2 regions of the Anaerostipes sp. PC18 genome follow, and region 1 is predicted to be linked to the other one. Evidence: predicted binding sites of a transcription regulator. Region 1 holds the regulator's gene; the other holds the start of a gene.
The links. Region 1 encodes Rex, which represses fermentation and respiration genes when NADH is low (regulators of the CRP and FNR family bind a similar motif). Its sites were predicted from a motif close to ATTGTTAANTANTTAACAAT; they were not measured.

Region 1 (8,523 bases):
AATTCTTTATGGGGATAGATACCGGTATCCAGGAAGGCAATCCCTATATTCTTCCCCAGGAAGCCATGTTTATGGGCGATATCCGCATGGATTATCTGTGATATAAGCTTCATAAAATACTGTCTCCTAATAAGTGTTATAGTATAAGATACGCCCAAAATACAGAAAAGACATGACATTTTGCGCAGGCTATTCCCACTGAAAGAATTTGAGGGCGGCAGAGGTACAGATTACTGCGATGCAGACGATGGTGACAACCGGAACAATAACACTGCCAAATTCTTCTCCCAGAGAAGCGGCTTTCAGCAGCTTGATTCCCTGGGTCAGCGGCATGATGTCTGCAGCTTTCTGCAGCACTTTGGGCATGATTTCATAGGGCAGCGTTGCGCCTGAAAAAATCAGCATCGGAAAGTACAGCAGACTCGCAGCGACACTCGCTATCTTAGTATTCGGAGCAATACCGCCTACCAACATGCCGATACTGAACATAGACACAATGACCAGGAGATAACATCCCAGAAAACTCACAAAAGATCCGCGGAACTGATATCCAAAGAAAACGACTGCTTCGGTATAAAGAAGGACCAGAGAAACAGCCGCATATAAAGTATAAATTGTCACCTGTACCGCTAAGATCATGGAAGGGCTGACCGGCGTAACCTTGTAGCGCTTTAATATACCCTTGCTCCGATAATCAGAGACGACCAGCGGCAGTCCCATCACACCTCCCGCACAGATGGATATGGTGGTGACGGCTCCGAACGACTGTTCCAGGAAAGAGTATCCGGCACCGCCGAATGCGGGCCTGTCTCCATAAATAATTCCTATAACTGCCAGTACCACAAGAGGCACACAGATCGCAAATATAAACATATCCATTCCTCTCAGAGATAATTTTAATTCTGTTTTCAGCATTGTCTTAAAAGTTTTCATGGATTCATTCCTCCTCGTCTGTATACCAAAGATAAGCGTCTTCAAAATGATCAAAAGGACTCGATTCAACTGCCTCCGCCACCGTACCGTAAAATATGATTTTTCCTTTTTTTAAAATACAGATACAGTCACACAGGTTCTCGATCTCATCCATAAAATGGGACGTCAGGAAAATCGTCAGTCCATTTTCCTTGAGTGAGGAGAGTATATTCCACACTTGTCGTCTGGCCCTAGCGTCCAGCCCGGTCGTCAGCTCGTCCAAGAAGACAACTTCAGGATTGGGTATGAGTGCAAGTATAACAAAAAGTCTCTGCCTTTCGCCGCCGGATAAATCTTTGATCTGGCTTTTTGCTTTGCCGGCAATTCCAAACTTTTGCAGTAATTTTTCTGGATCTGCGGATTCCTGATAGAGGGCAGCGGTAACTTCACAAAGTTCCGAAACGGTGATATTATCCTGATAAGTTGCCTCCTGAAATTGGACTCCTACCTTTTGAAACAGCTGCTTTCTGGATGTCTGCGGATTCATTCCCAGAATGGATATTTCTCCGCTGTCTGCCGTCTTTGTACCTAAAATGCATTCAATCGTTGTGCTCTTGCCTGCACCATTGGCCCCGATCAGGCCGAAAACCGTTCCGCGCTTTACGGATAAACTGATATTGTCTGCCGCAGGCGTTTTGTTATAGGTTTTACATAATTTTTCTGATTTTATCACTTCATTCATGAAGGATACCTCCTTTTTTTGTATAAAAAAAGAATACCACCAACGGAAACATTGGTGGTAAAGTGGAGGGTTTAAGAAAATTGTTTTTTCATTCTTTTCAGTTTGCATATCATTTCCAGGGCATTATTCTCGGCAGTCCGTAGAGAAGTAACCAGTTTGTCGCACACAGCAATAATTTCGTCATCCTTATTGGGAGTATCCAAAACTTCTTTGATATCAATCCCGGGATTTTTTGACAGGTGGCCGAGCAGACGCAGAATAGACTCCAAAGAATAATTTGCACACCGCAGGGAGCGAATGATTTTGAGCCTCTGTATATCCTGACTCGTATATATGCGATAGCCATTTTGCCTGCGTTTTACAGTCAAAAGGCCGTTCATTTCCCAATTTCTCAGAGCATCCATAGAAATGCCGAGATACCGGGATACTTCCCTGCGTTTCATGGGATGAGTATGTTCCTGTGATTCTCCGGCTAAAATCTCTGTTACAATTTCAACTGCCTCTTCGGCATTGGCGTGTTCCTTTCTGATCTGTGCCAGGTATTCTTCTGCCAGTACCAGAGCCTTGGAAAAATCACAGGATGCCGCTGTTTTTACGATCTGGACAGCCTTTTTCCTCAGCCCGTTTTGCAGTACCTCCATTTGAAAAGCCAGACGGGCCAGTCGGAACTGTTCGATATGGAGATCGGTAAAAATGCGGTATCCATTGTTCTGCCGCTCCGGTTTTGGGATCAGTCCCGCTTTTTCGTACAGCCGGACGGTATTGGGATGAATTCCTATGAGTTTTGCAACCTCAGATGTTTTATAAGTTTTCATGAAAAAACCTCCATTCATAGCTTTAGAATAACACAGATCAGAAGTATGGTGATATAGTGGAGGGTTTTGGATTTCACATTATAATTTTCTTATGGAATAAAAAATGACATTGGTTTTATTGTTTCCAATGTCATTTTTATCTGATCTGATTGGGGATGTCTGCGCCGGCAGACATGTCCGTTTAATTAAATCCAATGAACTTCCGGGCTGCTTTGTAAGCTGCGATGACAACTTTCCGGCCTCCATAGCCCGGGAGATTGACTGCATTTCCAACAAGAGAGCCCCGGATCTGGCGGTACAGTTTTGTATTTTTTGATTTCAGGTACTTCCAGAGTTCTTTTTTCATCTGAAGATGCTCCGGTATGCCGGATTTGATGGCAATGACAGATGACACAGTCATGATGATACTCAGATAGTGTTTCATGTAGCGGTATAACGGCTTGTTCACCAGTTCAAAGCTGCTCATATAATCGATCATGGCTTTGGTGACAAAAAACTGCTGGTCGATCCGTTTGATCATATTGGCTTCGTTGACAGACTGGTCGTCCCTTCCGATGAAGTAGCGGTAAAAATTTACATCCAGATAGTAAATGGTCTTCACATATGGAAGCGGTTTGAAAACGTAAAGGTTGTCTACATAAAAAGTATGTTCCGGCAGGCACAGGCGGCACTCATGGAGAAGAGAAGTACGGTAAATGACGGAGTGCATGAGAATGTACTGGCTCAGAGGAAAACGCTTTACATCGTCCCATGTAAAAATCTGTTCAACCGGGATCGTATGGCGGTAATGAATCACGGTTTTTCTCTTTACACCCTGTTTCTCATAGACATAGTTGGACATAAACATGTCTATGATGGTTCCCTGACGGTAAAATGTCTCTAATTGATTGAAGATTTCTTCATAAGCATGTTCGCTGACCCAGTCATCACTGTCCACGACCTTAAAATAAATCCCTTTGGCATGAGCGATACCAGTGTTTACCGCACCGCCGTGGCCTTTGTTCTTTTGATGGATCGCCCGGCAGATACCGGGATATTTGTTTTCATATTCATCGGCGATCATGCCGGTATTGTCCGTGGAACCATCGTCGATGATGAGGATCTCAACTTTGTCACCTCCGGTCAACAATGTATCTATGCAGTGTCTCATATATTCCTGGGAATTATAGCATGGCACAGCAAACGATATTAATTTCATCTTGTTACCTCCTAAAAATGGTACTTAGTCTATTATAACAAATATTTGTAAAAATACCATGGCATTTTCACTCGGTTTCTTCTGACAAGGTCTCCCATTCTTCATAAAGGGTTTCCAGATGTTCCTCATTCCGGGCTTTGGCAGTGGAGAGTTCCAGCAGTTTCTTTGTATTGACTGCGTTCTCCGGCAGGCACATTTCTTCGTCAAGTTTTGTGTTTTCCGCCTCCAGTTCCTCGATTTCCTGTTCTATTTTTTTCAGGCGGTTTTCTCTTTTCCGCCGTTTTGCGTCTTTCTCCTTTTGCTTCTGCCAGATCAGCTTCGTATCGGATACAGACTCAGTTTCAGCATCCTGTACCTCTTTCGTGCCTTCCTTTTCCTTTTCTAAAAGATAGTGCTGGTAGTCACCCGGATAAGAGTGAAGACCGTCTTTCGGAGAGAGTTCAAGAATTCTTGTAGCCGTTTTGTTTATGAAATACCGGTCATGGGATACGTAAAGAACCGTGCCTGTGTATTGGGTCAGGGCGGATTCCAGGATTTCCTTGGAGTGAATGTCCAAGTGGTTGGTAGGCTCGTCAAGAATCAGGAAATTGGCATGGGATAACATAAGTTTCGCAAGAGATACCCGCCCCTTTTCCCCACCGCTTAAGGAAGAAACAAGTTTAAATACATCTTCTCCCTTAAAAAGGAAAGCGGCCAGTGTATTTCTGATTTTTGTGTTGGTCAGTTCCGGAAAGGAATCAGATATCTCCTCGAAGATTGTCTTATCCGGATGCAGGTTGTCCTGTGCCTGGTCGTAATATCCGATGGATACTTGGGAACCGAGCCTGATCAGTCCTTTGTTTTTAGGCATTTGTTTGCAGATGATTTTCAACATCGTAGTCTTTCCGGTTCCATTGGCGCCGATCAATGCCACGCGCTCGCCGCGGAATATTTCAAAATTTATATCGGAAAACAGCGTATGCGGCCCGAAACTTTTTTCCAGATGTTCCACCGTTAAGACATCGTTTCCGCTGACAACCGACGGTTCGATAGCAAAGCGCATTTTCCCGTCGATCTCCACAGGCTTTTCGATGACATCAATTTTGTTCAGCATCTTTTCACGGCTCTCGGCCCGGCGGATGGATTTTTCCCGGTTAAACTGCTTTAGTTTTTCGATGACCGCCTTCTGGTGCCGGATCTCCTGCTGCTGGTTTTCGTACTCCTTTAAGCGGATCGCCTTTACCTGATCCCTTTTCTTAATAAAAGAAGTGTAGTTGCCGTCAAAGAGCATCGCATGCCCCGCCTCGATCTCCATCACCTTGTTGACGATCTTGTCCAGGAAATACCGGTCATGGGAGACCAGGATGACAGCGCCCTCATAGTGGCTTAAATAGTTTTCCAGCCATTGGATTGACTCAACATCCAGATGATTGGTAGGCTCATCCAGGAGAAGAATCTCGGGCTTCATCAGCAGAAGTTTTCCGAGAGCTACCCTTGTCTTTTGTCCTCCGGACAGTGTCTCAATCATTTTTTGAAAGTCTTCCTCTTTAAACCCGAGTCCTTTTAAGATTCCTGCGATCTCACTTTCATAGGCAAAACCGTTTTTCTGTTCAAATAAATGAGTGGTCCTGGTGTATTCCTCCATCTTTTCTTCGAGCTCTGCGCCGCTTAAATGCTTCATCATATGCTCCAGAGAGCGGAGTTTTTTGTCCAGTTCGATCACATCTTGTTTTATGGTCAAAAGCTCTTCATAAATGGTGCGGGAAGAAGTATGGTCCTGATGCTGTGCGAGATAGCCGATATCGGCGTCCTTCTTTTTGTGGATCTCCCCTTCGTCGGGTGTCATCTGATCCATGATGATCTTGAGCAGGGTGGACTTTCCGGCGCCGTTTAAGCCGATGACGGCGAGCCGGTCCTTCTCATTGATATGAAAGGAAATTCCTTTCAGGACTTCCTGGTCGACAAATGTTTTATGTATATTCTGACAAGATAAAACCATAGTGCACTCCTTCAAAATTTCTAAGCTGTAAAAATTCTTTTTAAGCATAACATAATTTCTGAAAAAACGCACCGAAAAGTTTGACAGTTATTAGACAATCTTATATAATTTATTTAATTTGAGTAGTTAATAAAATAAGTGGGAGGGTAATAATGTCATCAATGGATAAGAATATATCACCGGCAGTTATAAAGAGATTACCTAGATATTACCGTTATTTGGGGGCTTTGAAAGCAAAAAATATTACGAGGATCTCATCCAAAGAGCTGAGCGAGAGAATGAAAGTAACTGCATCCCAGATCCGACAGGACCTGAATAACTTTGGAGGTTTCGGGCAGCAGGGATACGGTTACAATGTAGAAAACCTTTACGTGGAGATCGGCAAGATCCTGGGGCTTGACAAGAGCAATCAGATGATCATTGTCGGTGCCGGAAATCTGGGGCAGGCATTGGCCAATTATCAGGATTTCAACAATAACAGCATTGGTTTTCAGGTGATCGCACTGTTCGATGTAAATCCGAAGCTGATCGGCATCACGGTGCACGGAGTAGAAGTGCACGATATTGACGATATGGAAGAGTTTATAAAGAATCATGAGATCAAGATCGCAGCCCTCACGCTTCCGCAGGACCAGGCGCCGAAGATTGCCAAAGATCTTGTGTCCTGGGGCATCAAAGGATTTTGGAACTTTGCTCCTGTGGATCTCACGCTGCCAGACAGTGTGACCGTGGAGAATGTCCATCTGGCAGAAAGTCTCATGACGCTGACTTACAATATTCACAGCAGGGAAGACGGCGAGGGCGCGGAGTAAAGACGGGAGGAACGCCATGATTGTCGGTATAGGAACTGACCTGATAGAAATCGGGCGGGTACAGAAGATGGTGGAGAGAAAGAACCGCCTAAGCCGGATTTTTTCAGAAGAGGAACTGGCATACGCAGGTTTAAACAGTACGACTCTTGCTGGTAATTTTGCAGTTAAAGAAGCCGTTTCCAAAGTATTTGGAACCGGCTTCTTCGGATTGGAGCCCTATGAGATCGGAGTGTTCCGGGATTCAAAAGGAGCGCCTTATGTGAAACTGACAGGCAGAGCCGAAAAGCTGGCATCGGATATGCAGATTACGAAATTTCATGTGTCGGTTACGAACACAGGGGGGCTGGCACAGGCTTTTGTCATAGGAGAGTGTCTATGAAATATGTTTTGAAAAATCAGGAAATGCAGGATGTTGATAAAGAGACCATACAGCAGATCGGAATGCCGGGTCTTGTGCTGATGGAGCGGGCCAGCGAAAAAATTGCCCGAAGGCTCATGGAAACGGTCAGAAAAAGTGACAGGATACTTTCTGTGGCAGGATGCGGAAATAACGGGGGAGATGCGCTGGCTGCGGCCAGAATCCTTCTGGAGGAAGGATATTCTGTGGATTTCACAGTCGTGGGGGAGCTGTCCAAGGCATCCGGAGATTTAAAGACGCAGTATGATATCCTTACCCGTCTTGGGTATGAGCAAAAAAAAGAAATAGATTATAACGGCTATGACTGGATTTTGGAAGGAATGTTCGGCGTAGGCCTTTCCAGGGAGATAGCGGGGATATATCGGACCGTTGTGGAGAGGATCAATGAAAGCAGAGCCAGAGTCATGTCGGTCGATATTCCCTCCGGCATCAGCGGGGATACGGGGAAAGTCCTTGGATGCGCCGTCAGGGCAGACGCTACGGTGACGTTCGGCGGGCCCAAGGCAGGACATCTGCTCTATCCGGGAAGAGAATATGCGGGACGGCTGTATGTAGAAAAGATAGGTTTCTTTGATTCCGTTTTAAAGAAGCATGCAGGGGGATTCACATACGACAGGGAAGATCTAAAGAGGCTTCCGGGCCGTTTTGCGGATTCTCACAAGGGCACCTACGGAAAAGTCCTGATCATAGCAGGAAATGAGACGATGTCAGGGGCTGCTTTTTTTTCGGCAAAGAGTGCTCTGCGCATGGGCAGCGGACTGGTAAAGGTGATTTCCTGTGAAGCCAACCGTCCGATTCTGCAGTCTATGCTTCCGGAAGTACTGTTCGGAACATATGAGAATGTAAAAAAAGCCCTTGAATGGTGTGACTGTATCTTATTCGGACCTGGAATGGGAGTCTCAGAGCGGACCAAAGAATTATTGGAAGAGGTTTTACAGTGTGGAAAGAAACCTCTTTTGCTGGATGCCGACGGCCTGAATACGGTCAGCCGTTATGGAATGGAGATCGATTATCCGGCAGGGTGTGTTCTCACACCGCATCTCCTGGAAGCTGCAAGGCTTCTTGAAATATCCGCAGAGCAGGTGAAAGAAAGTTTGACGGATGCGGGGCAGAGGCTTTCGGACAGATTCCGCGGCACTGCTGTGCTGAAGGATGCGGCGACGCTCGTAGTGTCAGCCGACCGGCCCGTTTATTATAACAGCAGCGGCAACAACGGAATGGCCACAGGGGGGAGCGGAGACGTGTTAAGCGGCATGATCGCAAGTCTCCTCGGGAGAGGCATGGGATGTTTGGAAGCTGCGGTTCTGGGCGTCTATGTCCACGGGCTTGCAGGAGACCATGCTGCAGAAATTTTGGGATACGACAGCATGCTGGCATCAGACATCATCGACGCGGTCAGCAGTGTTTTAGGAGGAATCAGCAATGAATCAATATTATAGAGTATATGCAGCCATCGACCTGGATGCGATCTGCCAAAATATCAGCGAGATAAAGAAAATTGTGGGGCCGGATACAAAGATCATGCCGGTGATCAAGGCCGACGGCTACGGACACGGGGCAGTCCCGGTGGCGAAGGCATTGAATAAGATCGGCGTCGACGGTTTTGCGGTGGCGATCATTGAGGAAGGGATCGCACTGAGAAAACAGG
Region 2 (8,523 bases), 1.7 Mb from region 1:
TGATTTCACAATGTGGAAATCATCCAGGGAAATATATGTGAACTGAAGACCTCCGACCACATCACCCATGGCATAGATGCCCGGAACATTTGTCTGAAGAAATTCATCTGTCCTGACAGCACCGCTGGGAGTCAATTCCACACCGGCAGCTTCCAGATTCAGATCGTTTACATTAGGGCGGCGTCCTGTAGCCACAAGAACGGCATCTGCTGAAATTTTTTCATCGCCCTCCGGTGTTTTCACAGACACAATCGTTTTAGCTTCTTCATCGCGGACAGAGTTTATTTTTGTGGAGAGCAGCAGCTTTACTCCGCGTTCTTTTAAGCTCTCTGCAACAGCATCGGCAATATCCCGGTCCTCCCTCGGAAGGAATACTTCCCCGTCCTGGATGACAGTAACCCTGGAGCCGAAGTTCGTGTAGATAGAAGCAAACTCCATGCCGATATAGCCGCCTCCGATGATGACCAAGTGTTTCGGCAGTTCCTCCAAAGAAAGCATGGTCTCACTGATATACGCACGCCGACTGTCAGAGAGACCCTCAATGGGAGGGATAAACGGGCGAGCTCCCGTATTTATAAAAATCTGATCTGCTTCCAGTTCCAGTGTCTCAGCCTGTAACGCCACGGCCACATGCCTGCTGTCTATAAAAGAAGCGGTTCCGTTATAAACATCTGCATTTTCCAGGTCTGCGACCTTATGGTAGTTTTTATCCCGTAATGTATCTGTCAGCTTTGTCTTTTTTTCAACAGCTTCCCGGTACAGCCTTGCCTTTTCTTCAAAAGAAGAATCAAGCTTTGCAGAAAAAGCTGCACTCGCAACAAATGATTTGGATGGGATACATCCAACGTTGATGCAGGTTCCTCCGTACATGTTAGAATCCTTTTCAATAAGAGCGACTTTCCTTCCATTTGCGGCAAGCGTCATTCTCCTTTAATTTGGATGAACCGAAGATCTTTTGATCGATGGTCTGAATGGTTACCTGTTTCAAATGATCTTTGCATAACTGATCCAGGCTGCCGTAAATGTCATCCATAATGCCTGCCATTCCGGAAGCCACCAGACAGGGCAGATCGCTGTTGCCGCTCCGCCAGGAAGACGAGACAAACGGAACATTCAGGGCACTGCTGATATCATAAAGGGTTACCTTGGATGGCTCCAGGTCAAACAGATATCCTCCTACTACCCCTTCTTTTGTAGAAATCAGTCCCTTTTTCTTGAGTTTCCCCATGATCTTCCGGACTCTTGCCGGGTTTGTGCAGATATTGGCGGCCAGCTTGTCGCTGGATACGCTTTCTCCTTTATGGTTTAAAAAAACGAGTGCGTGGACTGCTATCGTAAATTCACTGTTCATAAGTTGATTTCCCCTCTGTCTTATTCTATATGTAATAATTTGAGTTACAGTTTATGCTGTAATCATATCAGTTACATTTGTGAATGTCAAGAAGAAAATATGGAATCTGCTGAAAAACCGTGGTACAATGAACCCAGTGAAAGAACCAGCGATAATGAATGTGACAGGGAGACTGCTTATGATATTGAGTGTCAGCAGAAGGACAGATGTTCCGGCTTTTTATGGTGAATGGTTCATAAACCGGCTTCGGGACGGCTCCGTGCTCGTGAGGAATCCGGTGAATCCAAAACAAGTCAGCAAAATTCTGCTTTCCAGAGAAAATATTGACTGTATCGTGTTCTGGACAAAGAACCCTGAAAATTTCATGAAGTATTTAGGAGAGCTGAAAGAGTATCCGTTTTATTTTCAATTTACACTCAATGGATACGGAAAGGATATAGAGCCGGGAATGCCCGATAAGAAAAAAGAATTGATTCCCCTGTTTCAGGAGCTGTCCGGAAAGATCGGGAAAGAGAGGGTTATATGGCGCTATGATCCTGTGCTGATCAGCAAAGACTATTCTATAGAGTGGCATATTCATACATTTGAGTCCATGGCAGAAGCCCTGGAGGGATATACAAAACAGGCAGTGATCAGTTTTTTAGATATATACCGGAAAATAAAAAGACAGATGGCCCAGGCGGGAATCCGCCGGCCTGCAGAGGAAGAAGTCTTTCAATTTGCACAGAGAGCAGGGACCTCTGCGAGAAATCACGGTATGACCACGGTGACCTGTGCAGAAGGTTATGACCTTTCATGTTTTGGCATCAGGAAGGGCTGCTGTATCGACAGAGAACTTGTGGAAAAGCTCATTGGAATGAAGATTTCTGTGGACAAAGATAAAAATCAAAGGCCGGAGTGTGGATGTGCAGAGAGTTTTGACATCGGAAGTTATGATACCTGCCCGGCAGACTGTCTTTATTGTTATGCCAGCCACAGCAGAGAAACTGTAAATCAAACTGCGGCACAGTACCGGCCGGATACCCCGATGCTCTGCGGAGAGCCGGATCAATTCGATAAGATAACGGAAAGAAAAGCCGAATCCTGTGCCATTGCACAGCTGAGTTTTTTTGAGGAAAGCCTGGCGGACAAATGAGGTGAGTTTCATGGATGCATCGGAAAAAACAAAATATAAACTGGCAGGCGCCGTCAGGGAGCTGATGGCTTTTACGCCTGTGGACCGGATTACGGTAAAGCAGATCGTAGAGCGATGTGATGTGACAAGACAGACGTTTTACAGGAATTTTAAGGACAAGTATGATCTAATCAACTGGTATTTTGATAAGCTTGCCATTGTATCCTTCCGGCAGATGGGCGTGAGCCTTACACTCAGGGAAGGACTGATCAAGAAATTTGAATTTATCAAAGGAGAACGGTGCTTCTTCACGGCAGCCTTTAAATCTGAGGATCACAATTCACTGCTCCAGCATGATTTTGATTTTATCTATGAATTTTACACCGACATTATAAAAAAGAAATATCAGAGAGAGATTCCGCCGGATATCGAGTTTCTTCTGGAAATGTACTGCCGGGGGTCCATTGCCATGACTGTACAGTGGGTAACCGGTGGGATGAAGCGGAGCACGGAGGATATGGCAGAACTGCTGGTCAGGGCCCTGCCTCCGGAACTTGCAGAGCTTTTGAACGACTTTAAAAAGTGACACTTTTAAGGAAGTGTCACTTTTTTGACATTATGGGAAATGTGTCACTTGTCTGCCTGTTCCGCCGGGAGGTAAACTGATAATGAAAGAATCACGATAAATCAAAGGTATCTCAAGGAGGTTGTTATGGCAAAGCGTATTGTATTGAATGAAACGTCCTATCACGGAAAAGGTGCGGTCCGGGAAATCGCAGCAGAAGTGGGAGCAAGAGGCTTCAAAAAGGCATTCATCTGTTCGGACCCTGACCTGGTAAAGTTCGGCGTTACGAAGAAGGTAACAGATGTATTGGACGAGGCGGGATATGAATATGAGGTTTACTCTAACATTAAACCAAATCCTACTATTGAAAATGTTCAGACAGGTGTCGCTGCATTTAAGGAGTCAGGTGCAGATTATCTGATCGCCATTGGAGGCGGATCTTCTATGGATACTTCCAAGGCTGTCGGAATCATCATTGCAAATCCGGAATTTGAAGATGTGCGGAGTCTGGAAGGCGTGGCGCCGACAAAGAATCCGTCTGTTCCGATCATTGCAGTTCCGACGACCGCGGGAACAGCAGCCGAGGTTACGATCAACTACGTTATCACAGATGTAGAAAAAAGGCGGAAATTCGTCTGTGTAGACACCCATGATATTCCGGTCATTGCCGTTATCGATCCAGACATGATGTCCTCTATGCCGAAGGGCCTGACTGCCGCAACCGGAATGGATGCCCTTACCCATGCGATCGAAGGATATACTACAAAAGATGCATGGGAAATGACAGATATGTTTCATCTGAAGGCGATTGAACTGATCGCACAGAATTTGCGGGGCGCAGTGGAAAACACAGAAGAGGGCAGAGAGGGAATGGCTCTCGGACAGTATGTGGCAGGAATGGGATTCTCAAATGTAGGACTGGGAATCGTACACTCCATGGCTCATTCACTGGGAGCAGTCTATGACACACCTCACGGTGTTGCAAATGCCATTCTTCTTCCGGCTGTCATGGAATATAATGCTGATGCCACAGGGGATAAATATAAGTACATCGCCAAGGCCATGGGTGTGGAAGGCACAGAAGACATGAGTCAGGAAGAATATAGGAAGGCTGCCGTGGACGCGGTGAGACAGCTTTCCATCGATGTGGGAATTCCACAGGATCTGAAAGAAATCGTCAAAGAAGAGGATATTCAGTTCCTTTCAGAGTCAGCGGCGGCAGATGCGTGTGCACCTGGAAATCCAAAAGACGCAGGTTTAAAAGATATTATTGCAATCTATAAATCTTTACTTTAAGAATTTACGTAAACGAAATGAAAGGACTGGCGCACGAAAAAAGTGCGGCAGTCCTTTTTGCAAGATTATTTGCCGTTTTGAATTTTATCAAAGAAATCTTTTGTCTTCAGAGAAAAAGAACATTTTTCTACCTCGGCATTTGTCAGAAAATCTGTATAAACCCCATAGACACCGAGTTTCATATATTCTTTGGCTTCATATACACTGTTGACAGTATGTGTGAAAGAATACAGGCCTGCATCATTTAGCAGCTTCATCCGGTAATCATTGACACTGCTCACAGGGACAGTGACAGCTTCAATGCCGTTGGCAGTGCAGAACCTGATCATCCTGCTGAATGCCACATCTGTCTGCTGATAAGTGGTATAAAGGAAGTGACGGAACGGATGAACCTGTTTTATGGCATGATACATTGGCTGATTGTAAATCTGTACGATTAACCGGTCCAGAAGGTATTCTTTCTTCATTTCTTTTGCTGTCTTTACAATGACAGAGAAGTCATTTTTTGCGGCTGCGGCATCACTGTCTTTGGTGTCCGTCATAATATATGTATCAGGATATTTGTCCATCAGTTCAAAGAGTTCTTTTAGTGAGACAGGAGTGTATTTGCCGTACAGCTTAATATTTTTAAACTTGGCATAGGAAACAGGTTTGCCTCCCTTGCTCTTCGGATCACTCAAGTCTTTTCCCCAATAATGCCTTGCGACCATGACATGATCCGCAGTCTGCATCAGGTCAGCTTCAAAAACCCTGAAACCATTTTGATAGGAATTTAAAAACGCATCTTTAGAGTTGGTATACTCCTTACCATCGATCTCTCCAAGAGCATGGGCAACCGCGCGGTGTTCATACCACTGCTGTGGTTTCTTCTTTTCCTGCCCGGAATCTTTTTTCTGAGCAGACTGATGTTTGGCTTCATTTGCGGCATTCACTTTTTTCTGCCGATCCTGGTAAAAATGAAACCCAGTAAAAATCATAATCCCAAGAAAGCAAAGAAAAGACAGACGCAGTGTGATTCGTTCAAATACTGCACGGATATATCTCGGTTGATGCTTTGCTTTTTTAACGGCGTTTTTGACAGATTTTGTTTTTATCTTTTTCTTGTTCAGCATGAAACCTTCCTTTGTAAAAAAGATGTAATATAATTGTAACAATTATGTTAAAAGTATTATACCATAGGAAGACCAAAAAATCAAAAGTATATCAGCAGTATGCGTGACAAAGTTTTAACATTCAGAGGTGGATTTCCGGCAGAGCTTCATGGTATAGTAAATGTATCGATGCTAGTTAACCTTTCAAATGATTCAGAAGAATCAAAGGATTTAAGGAGGAAATCACTATGGCAAGTATTATCGCAAGTCCAAGCCGTTATATCCAGGGAAAAGGTGAGATGGAAAACCTTTGTACATATGCGGAAAACTATGGAACCAACCTTTTTGTTCTGACAAGTCCGTCCGGAAGAAAAAGAGTGGAGCCTTCCATAGCAAAAGGGCAAAAAGATGCCAAGATTACATATGAAGCTTTTAACGGCGAGTGCTGTATGACAGAGATCAACCGTGTCATGGACATTTGTGAAAAGGCCGGAAGCGAAGTCATCGTCGGAATCGGCGGAGGAAAGATCCATGATACCGCAAAGGCAGTGGCTTATTACATGAAAAAGCCAGTCATCATTGTGCCGACCATTGCGTCTACCGATGCGCCTTGCAGTGCACTGTCTGTGATCTATACGGATGACGGTGTCTTTGAAAAGTACCTGTTTCTGCCGGCAAGCCCGAACATGGTGCTGGTGGACACCGACATTGTCAGCAAAGCTCCGGAACGCCTTTTAGTAGCCGGTATGGGAGATGCTCTGGCAACCTATTTTGAAGCGAGAGCCTGCAAACAGTCTGACGCATCCAACTGTGTGGGAGGAAAGATCACACGCGCGGCCATGGCACTGGCTGAACTTTGCTATGAAACTTTGATTGATGAGGGGATTGATGCGAAACTTGCTGTCCGTGAAAATATCTGCACGAAGGCAGTAGAACATATCATAGAGGCAAATACCTATCTTTCCGGAATCGGATTTGAGAGCGGCGGTCTGGCAGGGGCACATGCGATCCATAACGGCTTAACTGCAATTCCGGAAACCCATGAATTATACCATGGAGAAAAAGTAGCCTTCGGAACGCTGGTACAGCTGGTTCTGGAAGGGGCGGATCAGGATGAGATTCAGGAAGTCCTCGGATTCTGTCAGGAAGCAGAACTCCCGACTACCCTTGCAGACTTGGGAATCAAGGAAGTAAAAGAAGAACAGATCATGGAAGTAGCGCGTCTCGCATGCTCTCCGGATGACACTCTCGGCAACATGCCGTTTGAAGTGACACCGGAGGATGTATATGCGGCCATCATTGCGGCGGACGCGCTGGGAAGATATTATTAAGCTTCCTGCCTTTGGCACAGATGTCTTCCTGCGAGGAAGCACACGGCACATAACAGAATAAGGACTGCGGCCATCAGCAGGGCGCAGTGAAGAAAGAAGGCATCCGGCAGGATGGTGATGACAGGGTCGAAAGCCTCATCGAAGATCCAGTAATCATTGGAGAAGGCCAGCTCGTGAAAAGTCACGAAGGCCTTGTCCCATCCGGCCGCCCAGACCAGAGCTCCCAAAAGGAGCGGAAGCACGGCGGCAGAGACGGATGCCTTTTTTAAGAAATGGAAATCCTTTTTTTCCCGCTTCCATAAAAGGCCTGCAGGGATTATGATAAATGAGATGATACAGGCGTATTGGAGGCCGGAGAAAATACGCTTTACATCCTGAAAGTGAATCTTTCCTTCCTCAGACATGGGAAGAGAGGGAAACTTCAGGTCTTTTTTATACAATACAGAATTATAATCAATGAGCCGGTCATAGTTTTCTCTGATCTGTTTTTCAGAGAGCCCGGATTCCCGGCTGATATGAAGAAGCTTTATATCGGCATAGTAAAGGGGCCGGAAATTCAGTGTAAATACGACCGAAAATGATATCAGGAAAATAGATAAAGAAACTGTAAGCAGAAATTGTTTCATGATGCACCGCCTTTCATGAAACCCATTATAACACAAGGAAGTACCATGATAGCGATTATTTCACCTGCAAAAAACATGAAAGTCAGGAAAGAAAAACAGCGAAAGCTGACAGAGCCTGTATTTTCAGAAAAGACAGGACAGATTTATGAAGAATTGAAAAAACTGAAGCCGTGGGAGATTGAATCTTTGATGAAGGTAAATGAAAAGATTGCAATTCAGGCTTTTTTAGATATACAGAATTTTGAAAATGGGGACGGAAGTGCGGCCCTCATGACTTATGACGGCCTGGTATTTCAGAACGTGGGCGCAGGAGATTTTACCGGGTGGGATATGAAATATGCCCAGAAGCATGTGAGAATCTTAAGCGGAATGTATGGAGTGCTGAAGCCTTTAGATGCGATTCATCCGTACCGTCTGGAGATGGGATGCAAAGTAGAAACAGCGGGACAGGGTCTGTACCGGTTTTGGGGAGATGCGATATATAAGGAGCTTTATAAAGAACAGGATCTGATCCTTAATCTGGCTTCTGAAGAGTATGCCAAAACTGTGAAAAAATATCTGGATGGGCCGGATCGTTTTGTGGACGTGGAGTTTCTCACCATGAGAGGCGGAAAACTCCGGACCATCGTGGCATGGGCCAAGATGGCCAGAGGGCAGATGGTCCGTCATATTGTAAAGAACAGGATTGACCGGCCGGAGGATATCAAAGAGTTTGACTGGGACGGATACGAGTATGAACCTTCCCTGTCTTCTGAAGCCAAGTATGTATTTATCCGGCGGGAGACTAAGCTTTAGTTGACGATCAGGAATCCAAGGTTTAAAAGCGCCGCAAACAGGCACCAGACAATGTACGGGATCAGAAGAAAAGCAGATTTTTTGCTGTACTTTCGGAATACATAGAACATTAGTGCATTGAGCAGATTCAGAGCCAGAATCCAGACAAAGGAGAAAAAGACCAGTCCGTATTCAAAGAAAATGATGGGCCAGAAGAACAAAAAGAAGGACACGGCGAGAAAAAGCTTGATTCCCTGTTTTTTCTCCTGCTCTGTGATGTCCGAGGTCAGCAGGGTGTAAAGGCTCAGTCCTAGTAAAATATCGAGGATCAGCCATACGACGGAAAAGATCCACGGGGCAGGAACGAATGGAGGC

Region 2: the regulator Rex is predicted to act here: its motif matches at 5,541-5,560, upstream of P8F77_RS01110 (glycerol dehydrogenase).

The regions. Positions count from the first base shown of each region.
Region 1 is NZ_CP121164.1:1,973,385-1,981,907, reverse strand. Features, by position in the region: gene P8F77_RS10835 (S8 family peptidase) at 1-113, opposite strand, end outside; gene P8F77_RS10830 (ABC transporter permease) at 190-933, opposite strand; gene P8F77_RS10825 (ABC transporter ATP-binding protein) at 938-1,654, opposite strand; gene P8F77_RS10820 (MerR family transcriptional regulator) at 1,726-2,469, opposite strand; gene P8F77_RS10815 (glycosyltransferase family 2 protein) at 2,651-3,667, opposite strand; gene abc-f (ribosomal protection-like ABC-F family protein) at 3,735-5,645, opposite strand; gene P8F77_RS10805 (redox-sensing transcriptional repressor Rex) at 5,798-6,457, shown strand; gene acpS (holo-ACP synthase) at 6,474-6,836, shown strand; gene P8F77_RS10795 (NAD(P)H-hydrate dehydratase) at 6,833-8,314, shown strand; gene alr (alanine racemase) at 8,298-8,523, shown strand, end outside.
Region 2 is NZ_CP121164.1:206,714-215,236, forward strand. Features, by position in the region: partial or broken gene P8F77_RS01080 (FAD-dependent oxidoreductase) at 94-924, opposite strand; gene P8F77_RS01085 (Rrf2 family transcriptional regulator) at 884-1,351, opposite strand; gene P8F77_RS01090 (DUF1848 domain-containing protein) at 1,479-2,486, shown strand; gene P8F77_RS01095 (TetR/AcrR family transcriptional regulator C-terminal domain-containing protein) at 2,497-3,051, shown strand; gene fucO (lactaldehyde reductase) at 3,178-4,326, shown strand; gene P8F77_RS01105 (phosphatidylinositol-specific phospholipase C/glycerophosphodiester phosphodiesterase family protein) at 4,392-5,438, opposite strand; gene P8F77_RS01110 (glycerol dehydrogenase) at 5,666-6,748, shown strand; gene P8F77_RS01115 (TIGR01906 family membrane protein) at 6,745-7,374, opposite strand; gene yaaA (peroxide stress protein YaaA) at 7,420-8,169, shown strand; gene P8F77_RS01125 (TspO/MBR family protein) at 8,166-8,523, opposite strand, start outside.